Regions from separate parts of the Sinorhizobium mexicanum genome, predicted to be linked through region 2. Evidence: riboswitches for the same ligand, from Rfam matches in the RefSeq annotation. Region 2 holds a riboswitch; each other region holds the start of a gene.
The links. A riboswitch is a leader RNA that binds a small molecule or an ion and turns the genes downstream of it on or off. The one in region 2 is predicted to bind cobalamin.

Region 1 (5,058 bases), 1.4 Mb from region 2:
TATGCCCTCTGGCAGTTCTCCTCGTCACACAATTGCGGCAAGCGGCGCTGCCCCTACCGGGTGCCGGGCACGCTGGACGATATCGACGTGAACGTCGCTCCCATGCCCGCTCCTGCGCTAAGGGCCATCTGGGCGCAAGGGGCACTTCTGCCCGAGAAACCGCCGGTGCTGACCGTTGTTGCTGCGGCGACGCGCGGCGCGGCGGCGACCAGCGCCAAGGCGGTAGCTTCGCTCGGGCGGCCTGCCCTGCTCGTCAGCCGCGCGACGGCCGAGAGCAAATCGGGCAGCGGCGTTGACATGACCGTCACCGGCTCGATCGCCGTCAAAGCTGCCGAGGTACACCTGCCCCAGCAGCCCGAGCGGCGCTGAAGGGCCCGCCCGTCACGCCTCGATTTGCACGTCGCCGAGTGGCCGCGAGCAGCAGGCAAGAATGTAGCCTTCCTCGATCTCGTCATCGAGAATGCCGCCATTGTGGTTCATCTCGACTTCGCCGGCGACCTTCATCACACAGCAGGTACCGCATATGCCGCCCTCGCAAGCGGCGCCGATCCTGACGCCGTTGGCGCGGGCGGCCTGCAGGATCGTCTGGCCTGGCACCACCGTCACGTCCTTGCCGCTCATGGTGAAGGAGACGCGTGCCTCGGCCGCAGTGCCCGGCCCCGCGCCGGCCCGCACCGCGAGCTCCTCGGCCGCCGGCGCGGCTGCCGGCTGGAAACTCTCCTCGTGATGGCGCGCCATATCGAAACCGGCGCCTTTCAGCATCTCCCTGACGCTGCGCATGAAGGGTTCGGGCCCGCAGCAAAAGACCGTCCTCTCCAGGAAATCCGGCGCGAGCAGCGGCAATTTCGTCGCATCGATGCGACCGCGCAGTCCATGCCAGCCGTGGCGCGCCTCATGGCCCTCGACGAGAAAGCCGAGATTGAGCCGCCGCATCTGGCGGGCGAGAACCTCCAGCTCTGAGCGGAACAGGAGATCCTCCGGCCGGCGCGCGCAGGAAATGAAAGTGACGTCCATGTCGGGCGCGCAGTCCGCCATCCACCGCGTCATCGACATCATCGGCGTCACACCGGAGCCAGCCGAGATAAACAGGTATTTCTCACCCGGATGGCGAACGAAGCTGAAATCCCCGAGCGGCCCGAGCGCCCTCAGCTTCATGCCGGGCTTCAGATTGTCGAACATCCAGCGCGTACCGATGCTGTCCGGCTGCGCCTTGACGGTGACGGCAACCGAGAGCGGGCGTGATGGCGAGGATGACAGCGTGTAGGTGCGCATCACCGGCTCCTCGCCGACGGGCAGCTCAAGCGTGACGAACTGCCCCGGCAGATAGCGGAACCAGGCCAGCTTGTCCGAACGGAAGGTGAAGGTCATCACGTCCGCAGTCTCGATCACGGCCGATATGCATTCGAGCAGATGCTGCCGATCGATCCACGGATGCAACTCATCGAAATGGCGAAAAGAGGAACCCATTTCCATGATCAGGCCACCCGTGAGAGAGGAGCGGCATCGCCCTGCAGGCGGTTCTGCATGAAATTGCAGTACCATTCGACGAACTGCATCACGCCGCCCTCGTGCTCGGTCGAATAGGGGCCCGGCTCATAGGCCGGCGAGCGGATGCCGAAGGCGTTTTCCTCTACGATCTGGCGATCCTGGTCATTGGTTTCTGTCCAGACATGAGTAAGGTCTTCGATGGTGTAATCGACACCTTCGACTGCATCCTTGCTGACCAGCCATTTGGTGGTGACCTGCGTCAGTTCCGGGCCAAGGGGCAGCACACGGAAGGTGATCGCGTGATCGCCGAGCACATGGTTCCAGGTGGTCGGGTAGTGGAAGAGCAAGAGCGTGCCGATCGCGCGCTGGTTGATGCCCGCCGAAAGCTGTTTGCGCACGGCCGCATGCCCGGACATCGTGTAGCTCTCGGCGCCGTTGATGAGCGGCATCCGCGTCATCCGGAACTGGCCGGTCGGCGCGATCCTGAACGTGCTCGGAAGGCCCGCCGCTTCGCACCTTTCCCAATGGGCGCCGATCTCCGGGTCGTCCATCGCGCCCTGGACACCCGTCACCGTTGGAGCCTCGGGGTAGGTGCGGCAAAGCTCCGGATGGTTGGCGGCGCAGTGGTAGCACTCGCGGTTGTTCTCCCAGACAAGCTTCCAATTGCCCTTCTCGACGATCGTGCTCTCATAGGCGACCTTGGTTTCGCCAAGGCGATGCGGCGCGAGATAACCAGCAACCGTCTCGCGGAACGCCTGGAAATCCATCGGCTCGTCGGCGAGGCTGATGAAGATATAGCCTCCAACCGTTTCGCAACGGACCGGCTTCAGGCTGTGCTGAGCCGGGTCGAAGCCTTCGGGCATCTGCCGCGCGAAAAGCAGTTTTCCGTCCAGTTCGTAGGTCCACTGGTGATAGGGACAGACGAGCTTGGCCGAGGAGCCCTTGTGCTGCGTGCAGACGCGCGAGCCGCGGTGGCGGCAGGAATTGTGGAGCGCCCGGATCGTTCCCTGCCGGTCGCGGACAACGACGATCGGATAGTCGCCGACCTGAACGGTAAAGTAGTTGCCGGCCCGCGGAATTTCGCAGTCGTGACCGATAAAGAGCCAGTCCTTGTACCAGATGTGCTCGAGGTCTTGCCGGTAATAATCCGGGTCGGTGTAGAAGGCCCGGTCGAGGCTATGGCCCTCACGGCGGGTTTCCAGCCGGCACAGCATATCGTTCTGAATGTCCATGTCCTGTCCTCTTTCATCAGTTCGGAGAGGCAGGACAGGAACCAACGCCGACGATAGTGCCGGCGCATCAAAGGCTCCGATCCGGCTGCCCGCCGCAACCAGTTACGGTCGATTTTTCGTCCCAAGGCTGGTTTCCGGGCTCTGGAGCGGCCCCAAGAGGGACCCGCCCGGCGCCTTCCCGGACACACCGTCCAGTGGCCTTTTGCCGTGGCTTTCGCTCCACCACCGTTGCGGGGGCAGCGCCGGGATCTGACCGGCTTCCCAATTCTCCGCCCTCCCTGGGAGCGGCACCTTGAGTGTCGATATCTAAGCGCGCGCAGCGCCTTTTCGTTTGCCGATTGACGACATCCTCTTCCAGAAAGACGACACGATATTCGCTCGTCATTCCGCTATACTATGATTGATATTTTTTATTATAAACAATGTGATAGCTGAAAACATAGGCAGCTGGCGATTTTTTCACCAGCGTCATCTCCGGCACGAAATGAGCTGGTCATTTTGCGACAATCCTCCGGAGTGCTTGCCGCCGACGAAAGGCAATAAAAAATCATCTGTTAACCCTGAAGGGCTAGCATTCCGGGACGGATCAACTCGTTTCGCGGACAAGGACGGCGCCGGCGCCAATGGCAAGACTCAGATATTATGACACCGGCACGCGAGCTCCGGTTGCCGCGTCAAAGGCCACGCCCCACGCGGAATTCCTCCGCACCGGCCGGATCGACCGCCGACGGCCCTGGATAGCCGGGCAGCGTCGCTACCTGACGCATGAGGAGGTCGCGGAGCAAACGGGGCGGAAGCTTTCGGCGGCGGGAGAGACGACCCACAAGCGCATCAACGCGTTCCATTCTTCGATCCAGTTTCCGAAGATGATCTTTCACCGCACCCTCCCGAACAGTCCGCATCTCGGCTACTGCCATGTGACGGCCGCGAAAACGCATCTCGAGCGCTCCCACGACATCACCTGGGCCTTTTATTTCGCGAACTTCTTCTCCGATCTCGGCGACGAGACGCATTTCTTCGATCGAATACACAGGGGTTATTCGCGGATGTACTTCGCCGTGGCCATCGAACCCGGCGGCGACGAAGGGCAGATGGTCATCAATCGCAATGTGCGCGGCAACGGCCTGATCTTCCGGACGCAGGATCCCAAGGTGGCACTGAAGAACGTCTTGATGCTGGGCGCGCGCGACGACGCACTGCGCAAGATCATTCGCAGCCTTTGACCCATGCTTGGTCGGGCATTGTTCTTATAAATGTCGTGCTCCAAAACCGCTGCGCACTTTTGGGCGACATGCGCTCCTTGTTTCGTGCATGTCGTTGTCCCAAAACCGCTCCGCACTTTTGGGCGACATGCATTGACGAAGAAAATCGTTCTGTTTTTCCGGCACGTCCGTTAAGGAAGCGACGGAAAGGCAAACGGAACCGCCATGGCCGAAATCATCGATACACGCACAGAGCCAGATCGGGCGATCGAGCAAGCCCGCGCCGTTCTTTCCGAGGGCGAGCCGGTCGCGATCCCGACGGAGACGGTCTATGGCCTTGCGGCGGACGCGACAAATCCCGATGCGATCAGCCGCATCTACGAGATGAAGGGTCGACCTCGTTTCAATCCGCTGATCTGCCATGTCTCGGATATGGCGATGGCCGAGGCGCATGTGACGTTTGACCCGATTTCGCGCCGGCTTGCGGAGGCCTTCTGGCCTGGTCCCCTGACCCTTATCTTGCCGCAGCGGCCGGAAAGCACCGTACATTCGCTCGCATCGGCCGGGCTCGATACGCTCGGCATCCGCATGCCCGACGGGTTCTCACGCCAGGTAATCGCCCGCTTCGGACACCCGCTTGCGGCGCCGAGCGCCAACACGTCCGGCAAAATCAGCCCGACCAGCGCCGCCCATGTGCAAGCTGACCTCGGATCCAAGCTGAAACTCATCCTCGATGCCGGCCCGGCCGAAATCGGCCTTGAGTCCACGATCATCAAGGTCGAGGACGGCACGCTGCGGCTTCTCAGACCCGGCGGCCTGGACGCCGGAGAGATCGAGAACCTGACGGGGTGCGTGGTGATGCGGCCCGAAAGCGCCGGCGCGACGATCGAGGCGCCCGGGATGCTTGCGTCGCATTACGCTCCGGGCGCAGCCGTAAGATTGAATGCGGAAGACGTGCAGGCGGGAGAAGCGTTGATCCGCTTCGGCGGCAGGCCGCTTCCCGGCGAGGGCGAAGCGACCATCGTGCTGGACTTGAGCCCCGGCGGCAACCTCCGCGAGGCGGCCGCCAACCTCTTCGACTATATGAAGCAAGCGGATGCGAGCGGCGCGCGGACGATCGCCTTCGGCCGCATTCC
Region 2 (5,058 bases):
ATGGGCCAGCGCGCTCGCGAAATGCTTGCTGCGATGCGGGTGGCCGATCAGGAACGGGTGCAGGCAGATCGCCATCACGCGCCCCGTTTGCGCGCCGTCCTCGTAGAGCACGTCGAACTGGTCGCGAATCGTCTGCGCAAAGGCCTCGCCGCTCTGGCCCTGTTCGAGAAAGGCGGCAAAGTCGTTGATCTCGACGGAATAGGGCAGCGACAGGATCGAGCCACTCTTCACCCGCATCGGATACGGCTGCTCGTCGTTGACCCAGTTGGCGACATATTCGATGCCGGCTTCGGCAAGCAGGTCGAGCGAGCGGTGCGATTCCGTGAGGCCCGGACTCAGCCAGCCGCGCGGCTTCTTTCCGGCGCTTCGCTCAATCGTCTCGATCACGGTTCTGACGATCTGTCGCTCCTCTTCCTCGGGCTGGCCGTTGATCATCGTGGAATTGTTGGTACCGTGGCCCATCCATTCCCAGCCGAGTGCCTTGCCGGCCTCGATGATGCGCGGATAGTGCTCGCAGACGTCGGAATTGAGCGCCACCGTGCCCTTCACCCCGTATTTCTCCATCACCTCCATCAGCCGCCAGATGCCGACGCGGGCGCCGAAATCGCGCCACGAATAGTTCAGCACGTCGGGCACGAAACCGGCGGTCAGCTGCGTGATCGAACTGGACGGACGGTCGAACAGGAAGTGCTCGACATTGGGCACGATCCAGACCGCAACCCTTGCACCGCCCGGCCAGCGCAGCGGCGGACGATCGATAATGGCGGAATAGTCAAAACGGTCGTGGTGCTGTGGTGCCGTTGAAACCTCGGACATGGCTCTCTCCTTCAGTGAAATCAGGGACGGCGGGCCGCCTTCCGAAGAGGGCGATCTGCCGCGCTGGTTGAAGGTAAGCCACTCGAAGTCCTGGAAAAATGCGCTACAATTCCGAGCACATCGGACGAAAATGTCCGCAATGGAGTTTGGCAGATGGACAGTCTCGGATCCCTCAACGCTTTCGTTCAGGCGGCGGACGCCCGCAGCTTCACGCTCGCCGGGCGGCAATTGGGCGTGTCGTCCTCGGCGATCGGCAAGGCGGTGGCGCGGTTGGAAGAACGGCTCGGCGTGCGGCTCTTCCATCGCTCGACCCGCTCGATCACGCTGACGCCTGAAGGCGCGCTCTTCCTCGAACGCTGCCGGCGCATCTTCCTGGAAGTCGAGGCGGCCGAGCAGGGGATCGCCCAGACGCAGGGCGCGCCGCGCGGCAAATTGCGCGTCAGCATGCCACTCATCGGCATGCTGATGATGCCGGCGCTTACGGCCTTCATGCGCGCCTATCCGGAGATCGAGCTCGACCTCGATCTCAGCGACCGGCTCGTCGATGTCATCGATGAAGGCTTCGACGCGGTCGTGCGCGCCGGCGAGGTCAGCGACTCGCGGCTGATGATCCGCTCGCTTGGCACCTTCCGGCTCATGCTCGTCGGCTCGCCCGGTTATTTTGCGGCAAGAGGCGTGCCGCAAACTCCGGGAGACCTCACATCCCACGCGTGCCTGCAGCACCGCTACGCGACCAGCGGCAAGTTTGAGCGCTGGCCGCTCAGGCGCGGGGAGAGGGACATCGAACTGCCGACGACCGCGGTCGTCAACACCATCGAGCCGCTGATCTACATGGCCGAGCAAGGGCTCGGCATCGCCTGCCTGCCGGACGTCGGCATCCGCCGCCAGCTTCGCGACGGCACGCTCGTCAGCGTGCTCGACGATCACGTCGAACATTCCGGCCCGTTCCGGATCCTGTGGCCCTCCAGCCGCTATCAGTCGCCAAAACTCCGGGTCTTCGTGGATTTCATGGCGGAGAATCTGTTTTCCGCCTGAGGCCAATTGGCGCCTTGCTGTCTTCGCATTGGGGAGCGTCCGCTTGCAAACGAAGTTTCTGTCTTGTCCGCCGTAATGTTATTTAGTAACAAATGGCGGCCACTCAACGAGATGCCCACCCATGTTGATATCTCCATTCGCCCTTCATCCGCCGGTTGCCTCGGGGCGCGATTCATGCCACCAAGGGCGCGATGGTGCTGCTTTCGTGATCCGGAAGCGGCTGAAAAGGGAACACGGTGAGGACGACCCAGGAGGGGCCGAAACCGTGGCTGCCCCCGCAACTGTGAGCGGAAAGCGCATTCACACCATGTCACTGGCGAAAAGCCGGGAAGACGTGGATGCGCGGCGACCCGCAAGCCAGGAGACCTGCCATCGAACCGATCAACCACAACGGACGGGGTGTTCCGATGGAAAAGAACTGGCTACTGCTTGGCGGGCAACCGTCTCCTTGCATCTTCGCCATTTTCTCTCCGGCCCAGCCCGGCGGAGACAAGCCATGGCGAATTCAGACTTCCGACAGCACAAGATAACCCTCTGCACCGATTGCCGCTTCACGGGAGGCCCGTGCCGACCCGGCGCCGAACTGCTCGCGCAGTTGAACCGCAGCGTTTCCGCGCTCGGCCGACCTCTCGACCAGGATTTCTCCATCGCCGGCACGGTGGCGATGACGGCCTGCACGCGGCCTTGCACGATCGCCTTCCAGGCCACCGGCAGGGCGACCTATCTCTTCGGCGACATCTCGCCGGAGGAAGACATAGACGATCTCGTCAGCTTCGCCGCTGCCTGTGCCGAAGGTCAGGCGTTTGATGCCCTTCCGCGTTCCGCCTTGGTCCCGGCGGGCACGGGCCTTGCGCGCATTCCGGCGGCGCTCCTCGTCTCCGAGGAGACCGCGGGGCGGCTGCAGTGAGCGCGGGGAGGGCGTTTTCATGAGCGACGAATTCAGTTGTTTGCAGGGGGGCGCCGGCGCCAGCCTGCATGTCGAAAAACTGGAGTGGGGGCCGCGCCCCGGCCTTCGGCTTGTCCGCGATATCGGCTTTGCTATTGCGCCGGGCAGCCGGTTGGCGATCATCGGCCCGAACGGCGCCGGCAAGACCTCGCTGTTGCGCTGCCTCTACCGCGCGGTCGAGCCGACTGCCGGCCGTATCGCGATCGACGGCGTGAACCTCTGGGCAATGAGTGCGCGCGAGGCGGCAAGGACGATCGCCGTGGTCTTGCAGGAAATGCCGGGCGATTTTCCGTTCAGCGTCCGGGACGTCGTGATGATGGGGCGGATCCCGCGCCGCGAGGGGATCAGCGGCTGGAGCGACTACGACCGTGAGCGCGTGGCGCATGCGCTCGAGCATCTCGACCTTGCCCATCTTGCGCGCCGCCAGTTCGCCACGCTTTCGGGCGGCGAGAAGCAGCGGGTGCTGATTGCCCGGGCGCTTGCCCAGGAACCGAAGGTCATCATCCTCGACGAGCCGACCAACCATCTCGACATCCGCCACCAGCTGGAAATCCTCGATCTGTTGCAAACGCTGAAGCTGACGATCGTCACGACGCTGCACGACATCAATCTCGCGGCCGAGTTCGCGACCGATGTGGCGATCCTGACGGAGGGGCGGCTTGCAGCCTTCGGCCCGCCGGAGACCGTACTGAAGCCTTCGGCGCTCTCGGCTGCGTTCGGCGTCCATGCCACCGCGCATGCCGATGCCGCGGGTCATGGTTCCCGCTTTTCCTTCGCGCTCTCGCGGCCCGACCCAATGCCCGCCACGCGACCTTCCCGTTCCGCAGGAGCCATCCGATGACGAGATTTCTCTTTGCCGCCGGCGCGCTTCTGCTTGCCGCCGTGCCCGCGCTTGCTCATCCAGTCACCGTCAAGAGCTGCAACCGAGAGGTCACTTTCGACGCCGCGCCGCAGCGGGCGGTTTCCAACGACGTCAATCTCACCGAGATGATGCTGGCCTTGAAACTGCAGGATCGCATGGCCGGCTATACCGGCGTTTCGGGATGGAAGACGCTGGACGAGCGCTTGCGCGAGGGCGTCAGGGCACTGCCGGAGCTTTCGCAAAAATATCCGACGAAGGAGGTGCTGCTGAATGCCGACGTCGATTTCTACTTCGCCGGCTGGAACTACGGCATGAAGGTCGGCGGCGAGGTGACGCCTGAAACGCTCGCGCCATTCGGCATCAAGGTTTATGAGCTGACCGAAAGCTGCATCCACATCATGGCGAAGGGCAAGCCGACGATGGAGGATATGTTCGTCGACCTCCTGAACCTCGGCCGGATCTTCGGCGTCGAGGAGAGAGCGGAGGCGCTGGTCGCAGGCTATCGCGATGAGCTTGCCGAGATCACGGCCGAGATCAAGGGCGCCCAGCGGCGGCCGGTGCGCGTCTTCGTCTATGATTCCGGCGAGGAAAAGCCGTTCACATCAGGGCGCCACGGCATCCCGACCGCGATGATCGAAGCGGCCGGCGGCGTCAACATCATGGACGACGTCGAGAAGAGCTGGACGGAGATCTCCTGGGAGCCGGTGATCGATCGCAATCCGGAAGTTGCGGTGATCGTCAATTACGGCGAGGTGACCGCCGAGCAGAAGATCGCCTTCATGAAGGGTAACCCGGCCTTCAGGAATGTCGACGCCGTGAAGAACGACCGCTTCGTCGTGCTCGACTATGTCGAGGCGACGCCTGGCCCGCGCGATATCGAGGCGATCCGGCGGCTGGCGAAGAGTTTTCATGCCGAGGCGATGTGAGGGCCTTTGGCGTCGAGGTCTCCCACCAGGTCAGTTGCGTGGGAGCGGCCGCCACACTGACCTCGTTCCTGTGACAAGCACAGGAATGAGGTGCGCGGGAACCGCTGGACGGGAGAAAGGAGGCACACCTGCTGCCGCTCCCGGACGTTGTCGCGGCAGGGAGCGGCGGACGGCGACACTCCCTTTACGTCTTTGGCCGCATGAAGAAGGCTATGCAACCCTATGATTTCCAACAATGATGCCGCAGCCAAAGTGGCATTGTCCCTTCAAGTCCGAGAAACCGGGAATCTCCGGCCCACCGTGAAAACCACACTCTTCATCCTGGCGGCACTGCTTCTGCTTTGCCTCACCGTCACCGCCGGCGTCTCGCTCGGTTCGGCGCCCATCCCGGTTGCGACCGTCTGGTCGATCATCGCGGCGAAGATCGCGCCGGGCAGCGTCGAGGTCCTGTGGTCGGCCGGCCGCGAAAGCAT
Region 3 (5,058 bases), 620 kb from region 2:
GCTCGCCGTCAGCCTCGGCGGCACGGAATCGCTTGCGAGCCATCCGGCCGCGATGACCCATTCCGGCGTGCCGATCGAGGTGCGCCAGCGGATCGGCGTGCTTGAGTCGACCATCCGCCTGTCGATCGGCATCGAGCATCCGGACGATCTCGTCGCCGACGTCGCCAATGCCCTGACGACCGTGTGACGTTTGTCTAGGCGGGGCGCGATTTGAGCTCCGCTGAATGCGACAGGATGTTGACGATGTTGCCGAACGGGTCGCGCAGAAAGAACCGGCGCACGCCCCAAGGCTCGTCAGTGATATCGTAGACGATATCGGCGCGTTTCGCGCGTTGATAGACCTCGTCCACGTCATCCACCTCGATCGAGAGCGCCGGCACCGGCGTTCCCGATCCACCCTCGATGGCGAAGCTCACCTGCGGCATGGCGGAGCCGCCTTTCGCTGCAAAGGTGAGGATCCACCCATGATCCATCACCACCTCGAGGCCGAGGAGGTCGGTATAGAAAGCGCGCGCACGCGGCGGATCGGACGTCTGAAGATTGGACACGATGCGTCGGACTGCCATGCTCCCCTCCCGTTTCGCCGGCATTCGTCACCGGCTAAAGTATCCCGCTTTCAAGTAGAGTCACTAAAGCAGAAAGATGCTTTAGATCCAAAGTTCTAGAGCATCCTTTGGGCGTTCATTGAACGCCCGGCACTCTAGACCGCGCGAGTGTGATCAGCGATGCCGCCGCCATCCCCGCCGTCTCCATATAGCTAGGATCGCGATGGAGCAAAACGACGGCGAAACTGCCATCGAGGAGCAGCAGGACCTGACGCGCAAGCATGTCTGCGCCGTCGATGCCCTCCTCTTCGAGGCACTGCCGTAGCCAGTTCTCGAATTTCTTCTTGTGTGCGGCCCCGATGCGCATCGCCGGATGCCCCGGCATATTCGCCAGTTCGGCGGAGGTGCGCAGGAAGCCGCAGCCTTTCCACTTTGGATGGCGCGCGGCACGGGCGAGATTGCGGAAGATTCCGTCCACCCTCGTGGCGACGTCGCCCTCGGTTTCGGCAAACCATTTCTGGAAGAGCCTGAGGTTTGGCTGGTCGCGCCCCTCGAGATAGGCGGCGATCAACTCATCCTTGCTGTCGAAATGATAGTAGAGCGTGCGCTTCGTGACGCCGGCGGCTTCCGCTACCGCGTCGACGCTGACGGCGCGAATGCCCTCCGCGTAGAAAAGCCTGGCTGCGGCAGAAACGATACGGTCGCGGGTGGAAGGGGTCGTCATAGGTATACCGACTAGTAAATATACATCCGGTTATCGTTCGCCTAGCCTGCTTCCGTCAAGACCACGGGAGATAGCCATGTCCGATACAGTGCTTTTCGATGCCGCCGACGGCGTCGCGCTGCTCACCCTCAATCGGCCGGAAAAACTCAACGCGTTAAGCTACGAACTGATCGACCGGCTCCTTCACCTCCTCGACCTGATCGAGGTGGACGACACCGTCCAGGCGGTCATCCTCACCGGCGCCGGAGAACGCGCCTTTTCGGCCGGCGGCGACATCCATCAATTTTCCAACAGCGTGGCGCAGGGCGCAAACGCGGCCGTTCGCGATTTCGTGCGGCGCGGGCAAAGGCTCACCGCCCGGCTGGAAGCCTATCCGAAGCCGGTGATCGCAGCCGTCAACGGCCTTGCCTATGGCGGCGGCTGCGAGATCACCGAAGCCGTGCATCTCGCGATCGCCAGCGAACGGGCCCGTTTTGCCAAGCCGGAGATCAAGCTGGCCATGCCGCCGACCTTCGGCGGTACCCAGCGTCTTCCGCGCCTCGCCGGCCGCAAGCGCGCGCTCGAGTTGCTTCTGACTGGAGACGAGTTTTCCGCGAACCGGGCGCTCGAGCTCGGGCTCGTCAACACGATCGTGCCACACGACGACCTCATCGCTTCCGCCCGCGCGCTGGCCGCACGGATCACGCGACACTCGCCCCTTGCGATCGCCGCGATCATCACCGCGGTCACACGCGGCCTCAACATGGCGATCGGCGAAGGCCTGATGAACGAGAGCGAACAATTCGCACGCATGATACCGAGCCATGATCTCGCCGAGGGCCTTGCAGCCTGGAAAGAATGGCGCGAGCCGCACTACACCGGACGCTGACGCCGTTAAGAGCGCTGCACTAGCTTCGCGCGAAGCCGAGCACGAAGAGCGCCAGCGCTGCGATCGAGGCGAATGTCCGGACGTGGTTCCACCAGACCCAATCTGTCAGGTATCGCTTCTGCCAGATCTCTTGAGCCGCCTCTCCTGACGCGGCCGCAAGCGCATCGTTCAACGGCACATTGAAGACGATCGTCACCAGCAGTGTTCCGACGACATAGGCAACGCCGCCTGCCGCCAGCAGCCAGCTACCCTGCCCTCCAGAAAAGAAGGCCGAGGCGACGAGGATCAACCCCACAAGTGCCGTTCCCATGAAAGCAGTGAGAAAGATCGGATTCTGGATCACCTCATTGATGGCATTCATCGCGGCGATTCCCTGCTCGGGCGGCAACCGCGACAAGGCCTGCATGATGCAGACGGAGAAGATGAAGAACAGACCGGCCATCAGGCCGGAGCCGATGACAGCGGCGAAAGCCAGGGCGGGAATCAGGGCGACCATCGCACAACACTCCAGATATCGGCGACTACTGGCGAATATGAGCATTCCTCATATTTGCAAATGTGATAAATCCTCGTATTTTGCGAGTCAAGTGAAAATGTGAGCGATACTCATGACTGAAGAGCCTAATCCGGCCGCGGGACCAACCGAAGAACAACCAAGCCTCCGCCGCACGCCGAGCCAGAAGCGCAGCCGCGAGCGTGTCGAGCACATCCTTTCCTGCGCCAGAACGTTGATCGAGGGAAAGGGCAGCGACGCCATGCGCATGAGCGAGGTTGCGGAGATGGCCGGCATCTCCATCGGGTCGCTCTACCAGTATTTTCCCGACAAGGCGGCGATCGTGCACACTCTTGCCGAACGTTACAACGCCGCCAGCCGGGACTGCATCGCGAGCGAGTTCGCCAAAGTCGCCACGCTCGCCGAGTTGCGTAGCGCCTTTTCCGCGCTCGTCGATACCTACTACGATATGTTTCTCGCCGAACCGGTGATGCGCGACATCTGGTCGGCGATGCAGGCGGACAAGGCCCTGCGCAAAATCGAACTCGCCGAAAGCCGGGCGAATGGGCGCCTGCTTGCCAAAACCTGGGCAAGGGTTCGGCCGGAAACACCACGCCAGAGGATCGAGGACGCCGCCTTACTCATCATGCACCTTGGCGAATGCACGATGAGGCTCGCAGTCTCGGTCGACAGGTCCGAGGGGGACCGCATCGTCGCCGCCTTCAAGCACATGATCCTTCGCGAAATTGTCGCGGATGCAACTTGAGACGACGCAAGTTCAATTGACATCGCCCGCGACCGATCCTAATCATCTGGGATCGATTGGTTCCCGGAAAGCGAACGCGTTTCGGGAGTAAATGGGAACGTGACGGATGGACCCAAGCTGGGCATCTTAATCACGGCCGACCCCGCGACTGTAGAGCGGCGTGAATTTGCCGTTCCGGAGCGATCCGGAAGAAGCCACTGGGAAAGACCGCGAGGGCGGTTCGATCCTGGGAAGGCGAGGCAAATCCTTGGTGAAAACCACCTGACGCCGTGAGCCAGGAAACCTGCCAAGCGATGCGGGCATAGTGCCCAACCCGGGAAACGTCCCACGCCATCACGGAGGTTGTCATGGCTACGTCTACAGCTTCGAGCATTTCGCTCTCCCTCAACGATCGTCTGGTCGCAGGCATCTCCGCCCTGTTGATCGGCGCCTTCCTCGTCTTCGGTGCAGGCCTCGCAAATTCGGCCGTTTTGCACGACACGGCGCACGACACCCGCCATTCCTACGGCTTCCCCTGCCACTGATCGATGCCATGGAACGCACTACGGCGCCGCGCGTCTTATCGGACGCGCAAAGGACGCTGTAGCACTTTGAATTGCTGCATGTTTTTATCCTTGGATCGGCTACGCTTTGAGGAAACATGCAGCAGGCGTTCCATCTCGAACAAGAGCGGATCGTTGCTGCGGCGTATAGCACGCGGGCATGCTTGCCGTTGGGCATGTGCTCCGACGTGCTCCGCCGGCGTTTTGCATCCATGGAAAGTGGAAATGGCGCCAGCTGTGGCGTTTGCGCGGCGGTCGCGTGTCTTGAATGACGCGCTGCGCGTCGGGGCAGCCGCGCGCCGGATTGAGGAATATCGACAATGATCGTCAAGACACTTCTGGCCGCGATCGTGGCCGGGCTGATTGCCGGCGTCTTCATGACCGCCGCTCAGGAAATACGCGTCGTGCCGCTGATCCTGCACGCCGAGAAATACGAGGGCGAAGCGCCGTCGGCGGATCAGCCGACAACGCAGGAGCCCGCGGCCGCTGGTCACGACCAGCATTCGTCGCTGGACGGCGTGTCACCCGTCGGCGCGCTGCTTTCCCTGCTCTCGCCGGTTACGCCGGCCTATGCGCATGAGCATGAGGGCGAGCACGAGGAAGGCGGCATCATGTTCGGCTTGAGCCGCTTCTCCGGCACGCTTCTCGCCAATCTCGTGACCGGCGCCGGATTTTCGCTGCTGCTCGCCGGCGTCAGCCTCGTGATCGGCTATCCGATCACGCTCGCGAACGGGGCGCTCTGGGGCGCCTGCGGATGGCTCGCCGTCCACTTGCTGCCGGCGGTCGGGCTTCCGCCCGAACTGCCGGGCTTCCCGGCGGCCGAGCTCGGCGACCGGCAGGTCTGGTGGGCTGCGACCGTGCTGTTCTCGGCAGCCGGCCTCTATCTGCTGGCGCTGCGCCGCGAACTGGTCGCCAAGATCGCGGGTCTCGTGCTCATCGCCGCGCCGCAGTTCTACGGCGCACCGCAGCCGCTCGACATCTCCAGCAACGTGCCCGCCGTCCTCGGCGCCGAGTTCGCCGTTGCGGCACTCGCGACCACGCTCGCCTTCTGGCTCGTGCTAGGGGTGGTATCCGGCTTCATCAACGACCGGTTCGTCAAGGCGCACTAACGAAGACCGGA
Region 4 (5,058 bases), 230 kb from region 2:
GGATCGCCGCCTTCACGAGCGATGGTCTGCAGACGGACGCCGGCGCGATCATTGAGCACCCGGTCGACCGTGGCGGTGCTCACACCCGCCTGGAACGCGATATCCTTGACCAGAAACGGATGGGCCACGACCATGCCTCGTGATGGTTTTTTGATGGATTCCTGCTCTATATCAGGATCGTGCGGGACGTATAGTCGGTATCGGCGACGAGGCAGGAAGATGCAGCAGGAGGAGACCCATGAAGACCGACAACACGGCGAGGAAACGCGTCGAGCGCGTATGGCTGACGGAGGATTCCTGCAGTATCGAGGCGTTCCGCGCCGAGGTCGAGCGCCGCACCGACCCGGCCGACTATCCGCATGCGACCGATTGCCAGAAGAACATCCTGATCTACGACAGCGCCAGCCTTCTTGCCGATTGCGGGACGGACGACAGCCGGCGCGCCGCGCTGGCGGAGATTTGCGAGGTTCTGGCCGAAGGACCTGGCGTTGCGGTGTTCAAGCGCGCCTTCGCTGATACGAGTGTCATCGACCAGGCAAGCCGCATCTTCGATGAGATCATCGAGGAGCAACACCGCACGAACCGCGGCGGCGGCGACCATTTCGCCAAGCCCGGCGCCAACGACCGCATCTGGAATTCACTGGAGAAGCATTGCCTGCGCTCTCCCGAAAACTTCGCGGCCTACTACGCCAACGCGGTTGTCGCACTCGTCAGCGAAGCCTGGCTCGGGCCACATTACCAGATGACGGCGCAGGTCAATCGCGTCAATCCGGGCGGAGCGGCGCAGTCGGCGCATCGGGACTATCACCTCGGTTTCCAGACATCAGCGGTCATCGAGCAATATCCCGCACATGTGCACAAGCTTTCGCCCGTTCTGACGCTACAGGGCGCCATCGCCCATTGCGACATGCCGCTCGAAAGCGGGCCGACCTTGTTCCTGCCCTACAGCCAGAGCTATGTGCCCGGCTATCTCGCGCTGAAAAGGCCCGAGTTCAAAGCGTACTTCGACGAAAATCATGTTCAGCTTCCGCTGGAGAAGGGCGATGCGGTGTTCTTCAATCCTGCGCTCTTCCATGCGGCGGGAACCAACCGCTCGGTGGACATCAAGCGCGTCGCAAATCTCCTTCAGGTCTCCTCCGCCTTCGGACGCGCGATGGAAACGGTCGACCGCGAACGGATGTGCGGCGTGCTCTATCCGGCCCTGAAGGCCCTTGCAGCGGACGGAACGCTCTCGGCCGGCGAAATTGCCAACGCGATTGCTTCCTGCGCCGAAGGCTATTCGTTCCCGACCAATCTCGATCGCGACCCGCCGCTCGGCGGCTTGGCGCCAAAGACGCAGGCACAGTTGATGCATGAAGCGCTGGCAGCCGGCTGGGAGACCGTGGCCTTCGTGGAGGCACTGGCCGTCCAGGCCGAGAAAAAGAAAAGCTGAGGGACGCCACAGAGCTACGCTCCCCAACACTTCGAGGGCGGCAGCTTAAAAACGCAATCATCCCAGGGAGGATTTCATGAGCACGGATTATGGTCGTCTCGACGGAAAAATTGCCATTGTTACCGGCGGCACACAAGGGCTCGGCGCGACAATCGCCGCTCTCTTCGCCGAACGGGGCGCGACCGGTATCGTCATCTGCGGGCGCAACGCTGCCAAAGGCGAGGCGAAGGCAGCCGAAATCAGTAAGGCGACCGGCACCAAGGTGGTTTACGTGGCGGCCGATCTCGAGCGGGTCGAGGATGCCCGCAAGGTTGTCGATGCTTGCGACAGGGAATTCGGCCGGGTGGACGCATTGGTCAATGCCGCTGCCATCACCGACCGCGGCACGATCCTCGACACGACGCCGGAACTCTTCGACCGCATGTTCGCGATCAACATCCGCGCGCCCTTCTTCCTTATTCAGGAAACGGTGAAGGTGATGCGGCGCGAGAAGATCGAGGGCACGATCGTCAATATCGGCTCGATGTCGGCAAAGGCGGGTCAGCCCTTCATCGCCGCCTATTGCGCGTCGAAAGGCGCCCTGGAGACACTGACCAAGAACACGGCCTACGCGCTTCTGCGCAACCGCATCCGCGTCAACGGTCTTAACATCGGCTGGATGGCATCGGAGGGGGAGGATCGCATCCAGCGCGAATATCATGACGCACCCGCGGACTGGCTGGAGAAGGCGGCAGCGAACCAGCCCTTCGGCCGCCTTGTCGACCCGGCCGAGGTCGCGCGCGCCTGCGCCTATCTCTCCTCGGCGGAATCCGGCCTGATGACCGGTTCGGTGATCTGCTTCGACCAATCGATCTGGGGCGCCTACGACGGTTCCCCGCATCCGGCGGCGCCGCTCTGACGAGAACTCTCCGGCGCGAAGTCTCGGGGTAAGGCGAACCGTTCGGCTCGCTTGCCTTTCGCCAGCGGCTGTGCCCATATGCAGCCGTCAGGTGCCCGCCACGGCGGGAGAATCGGGAATCCGGTGCAAGCCCGGAACGTGCCCAACGCTGTGATGGGGACGGTCGCGCCATACAGGTTCTGATTTTGTCTCAGGACATTGCCACTAGATCCTCAAGCGATTTGGGAAGGCGGCGCGGCTGGATGATCCAGAGTCAGAAGACCGGCCTGGCGAGATAGACCGGCCCCGCGCGGACGGCGGGAGGTTGTGCATTGTTGGGGATCGAACGATGCTGCCTGAACCGAAGGGCTGCCTGACGGCGGCCGAAGCCTTTTCGCCGGACGAGCGTGCCGCCGTCTACCGCGCAATCGAAACACGCCGCGACGTGCGTGACGAATTCCTTCCCGATCCACTGCCGGACGAACTCATTGCTCGCCTGCTTGGCGCCGCCCACCGGGCGCCGTCGGTCGGCTTCATGCAGCCTTGGAACTTCGTGCTCGTCCGTCAAAAGGAGACGCGAGAGAAGGTCTGGAAGGCGTTCGAGCGCGCCAACGAGGAAGCGGCGCTGATGTTCTTCGGCGACAGGCAGGCGCAATACCGGTCGCTGAAACTCGAAGGCATTCGCAAGGCACCGCTCAGCATCTGCGTCACCTGCGATCGCACGCGCGGTGGAGCGGTCGTGCTTGGACGGACACACAATCCGCAGATGGATGTCTATTCGACCGTCTGCGCGGTCCAGAACCTCTGGCTTGCCGCACGCGCGGAAGGTGTCGGCGTCGGCTGGGTCAGCATTTTCCACGAGCAGGAGATCAAGTCGATTCTCGGCGTGCCCGAGCATGTCGAAATCGTTGCCTGGCTTTGCGTCGGATTTGTCGACCGGCTCTATCAGCAGCCGGAACTCGCGGTAAAAGGATGGCGTCAGCGCCTGCCTCTCGAGGACCTTGTCTTCGAGGAAGCGTGGGGCATTCAAGGATAAACAGTTCGTGAGTTCAATACGATAGACGTCCTACCTGCACTACTTTGAAAGCATGGGATGTGGCGGGCCCAATCGGTCGAGTTGCCGCTGAAAGCTCAATTGCCCTGGGTCGGCTGGTAGCTCGGGCCAAGTGGATGTTTCAGGTCGATTGCGCTTTTTTCCTGCGGCAGGAATGTCGGGCCTACGACGCGGACTTTGCTGTTCGCCGGGTCGTAGGGTCTCTCAGGCCCCGGCTTTGCCTGTGCGGATCCCTGAGCCGGCTTCCGGTCGCCATTGATCGTGATGATCGAGGGCTCGCTGCCTGTCGTCGCCTTGCCGCGATCTTGCGTTGCGGTAGGATTCGGAATCCGGCAGCCGCAAACCCCTGGCGCGCCGACGCCGCGCGCCCGGTAGGCGAAGGCCGTCGGCAACTCGGTATAGGGCCTTCCGGTCGAGGCCGAGACCATCTGGTCGGCCTCCTCCGTCTCAAGGACGTGGTAGTAAAGTTCCGTCTCTGCGCCGGGGCAGCGTGCCTGGCAAAGCTCGGCGTCACGGGCAAAGTCCGACGGCGTCGCATTTGACGAGATCGGGAAAAACGCTCCGTCGCAGGTGCGTACGCACATTGTCCTGAGACTGCCAATCGGCTCCTCGTGCAGCAGCGGAAAATCCTGCATGTCGCTGTCGTCATTCAGCAGCGGATAATCCTCGCTATCCGGCGGAAGATCCCTGAGGATATTGCGGTGGAACTCGGCATCATCGACGGCCGCGCTGGCGAACTCGTCCTGCTCCTCTATTGGATATGGGCCGCCGCGGGCCTCGTCGTGGCAGCCGTTCAGTTCCAGCGCCGCGAGAATGCGCCGGCGCGTGTCGCCCATGTCGCCCGATATCAACGAGCGGCGATGCGCCTTCAGCCTTTGAAGGTTGTCCTCCATGCGGGCGATGGTGTCATCAAGCGCCGTGCATGCATCGTCGTTTTCGCCACCAATGACGACGACGCTGCCGGTGCTGCATTCCATCCGGCGTCGCTCATTCTTGGCCCGGCGGAGCTCGATGTTCTGGCGGGAGACGGCGCCGGTGAAATCGCGGAGGTTGGCGGTCGGAGCGACGATCGTGGAAAGATCGGTAAGCCGTTCATTCAGACGTTCACAAACGGTCGACGCCGACGCGCCGCCTGCGATTGCCAGCAGCGCCGGGAGCAAGGCGACCGCCGCACATTTGAGCTTCCGGTACACGAAACTCCGGGACACTGGCGCTTGTCTCTTCTGCTTTGGCGCGCGGTCCCTTCTTTGAGGACGTTCGCCGCCGCCAACTCCTGTTTCCCCTTATCATAAGGCCTTGACGTAACAGCGCAACGTCAAGGCGAAGTTTTACGTTAACATGGCAAACAGCAGGCGACGGAAGGGCCGGGCCGCGAACGCGGCCCGGCAAGAGGTGTCAAGCTGCCCGTGCTGTTTCGAGCGACATCGGGCGCTCAAGCACGGTGCCCTCGATCGCGGCGACCTGCTTCATTGTTTCGAGCAGCTCTCGGGTCACTTCCCACGCCACGGCCACGGCGTAGACGGAGCCGATCCGGTGCGGGTCGGCAATGCGTTCTCCGGGGCAACCCATCCGACGGAACATCCTTTCCAGGAACACGTCGGTCACGGTGACGATGTGGCTGATGCCGGAGGCAAGGCCAAGCTCACCCACGCCACACATCAGTTCCGCAGCAGCGACCGTCACCTGGTTCGACGA

Region 1: it holds a riboswitch for cobalamin, as region 2 does, so the genes downstream of both, FKV68_RS04675 (aromatic ring-hydroxylating oxygenase subunit alpha) here and FKV68_RS11530 (DUF1636 family protein) in region 2, are expected to answer to the same signal.
Region 3: it holds a riboswitch for cobalamin, as region 2 does, so the genes downstream of both, FKV68_RS14565 (CbtB domain-containing protein) here and FKV68_RS11530 (DUF1636 family protein) in region 2, are expected to answer to the same signal.
Region 4: it holds a riboswitch for cobalamin, as region 2 does, so the genes downstream of both, bluB (5,6-dimethylbenzimidazole synthase) here and FKV68_RS11530 (DUF1636 family protein) in region 2, are expected to answer to the same signal.

What each region holds. Positions count from the first base shown of each region.
Region 1 covers NZ_CP041238.1:1,004,045-1,009,102, reverse strand. The annotation lists gene FKV68_RS04685 (glycoside hydrolase family 25 protein) at 1-369, shown strand, start outside; gene FKV68_RS04680 (FAD-binding oxidoreductase) at 382-1,473, opposite strand; gene FKV68_RS04675 (aromatic ring-hydroxylating oxygenase subunit alpha) at 1,476-2,720, opposite strand; cobalamin riboswitch at 2,829-3,030, opposite strand; gene FKV68_RS04670 (DUF6656 family protein) at 3,344-3,943, shown strand; gene FKV68_RS04665 (L-threonylcarbamoyladenylate synthase) at 4,148-5,058, shown strand, end outside.
Region 2 covers NZ_CP041238.1:2,452,712-2,457,769, reverse strand. The annotation lists gene FKV68_RS11540 (polysaccharide deacetylase family protein) at 1-816, opposite strand, end outside; gene FKV68_RS11535 (LysR family transcriptional regulator) at 970-1,851, shown strand; cobalamin riboswitch at 2,027-2,239, shown strand; gene FKV68_RS11530 (DUF1636 family protein) at 2,348-2,758, shown strand; gene FKV68_RS11525 (ABC transporter ATP-binding protein) at 2,778-3,638, shown strand; gene FKV68_RS11520 (ABC transporter substrate-binding protein) at 3,635-4,585, shown strand; gene FKV68_RS11515 (FecCD family ABC transporter permease) at 4,886-5,058, shown strand, end outside.
Region 3 covers NZ_CP041238.1:3,073,888-3,078,945, forward strand. The annotation lists gene FKV68_RS14535 (cystathionine gamma-synthase family protein) at 1-187, shown strand, start outside; gene FKV68_RS14540 (VOC family protein) at 195-566, opposite strand; gene FKV68_RS14545 (TetR/AcrR family transcriptional regulator) at 682-1,269, opposite strand; gene FKV68_RS14550 (crotonase/enoyl-CoA hydratase family protein) at 1,346-2,137, shown strand; gene FKV68_RS14555 (anthrone oxygenase family protein) at 2,157-2,633, opposite strand; gene FKV68_RS14560 (TetR/AcrR family transcriptional regulator) at 2,746-3,396, shown strand; cobalamin riboswitch at 3,437-3,701, shown strand; gene FKV68_RS14565 (CbtB domain-containing protein) at 3,744-3,920, shown strand; gene FKV68_RS14570 (CbtA family protein) at 4,259-5,047, shown strand.
Region 4 covers NZ_CP041238.1:2,220,371-2,225,428, reverse strand. The annotation lists partial or broken gene FKV68_RS10470 (LacI family DNA-binding transcriptional regulator) at 1-128, opposite strand, end outside; gene FKV68_RS10465 (phytanoyl-CoA dioxygenase family protein) at 239-1,432, shown strand; gene FKV68_RS10460 (SDR family oxidoreductase) at 1,509-2,330, shown strand; cobalamin riboswitch at 2,403-2,614, shown strand; gene bluB (5,6-dimethylbenzimidazole synthase) at 2,659-3,345, shown strand; gene FKV68_RS10450 (DUF2865 domain-containing protein) at 3,441-4,571, opposite strand; gene FKV68_RS10445 (acyl-homoserine-lactone synthase) at 4,759-5,058, opposite strand, start outside.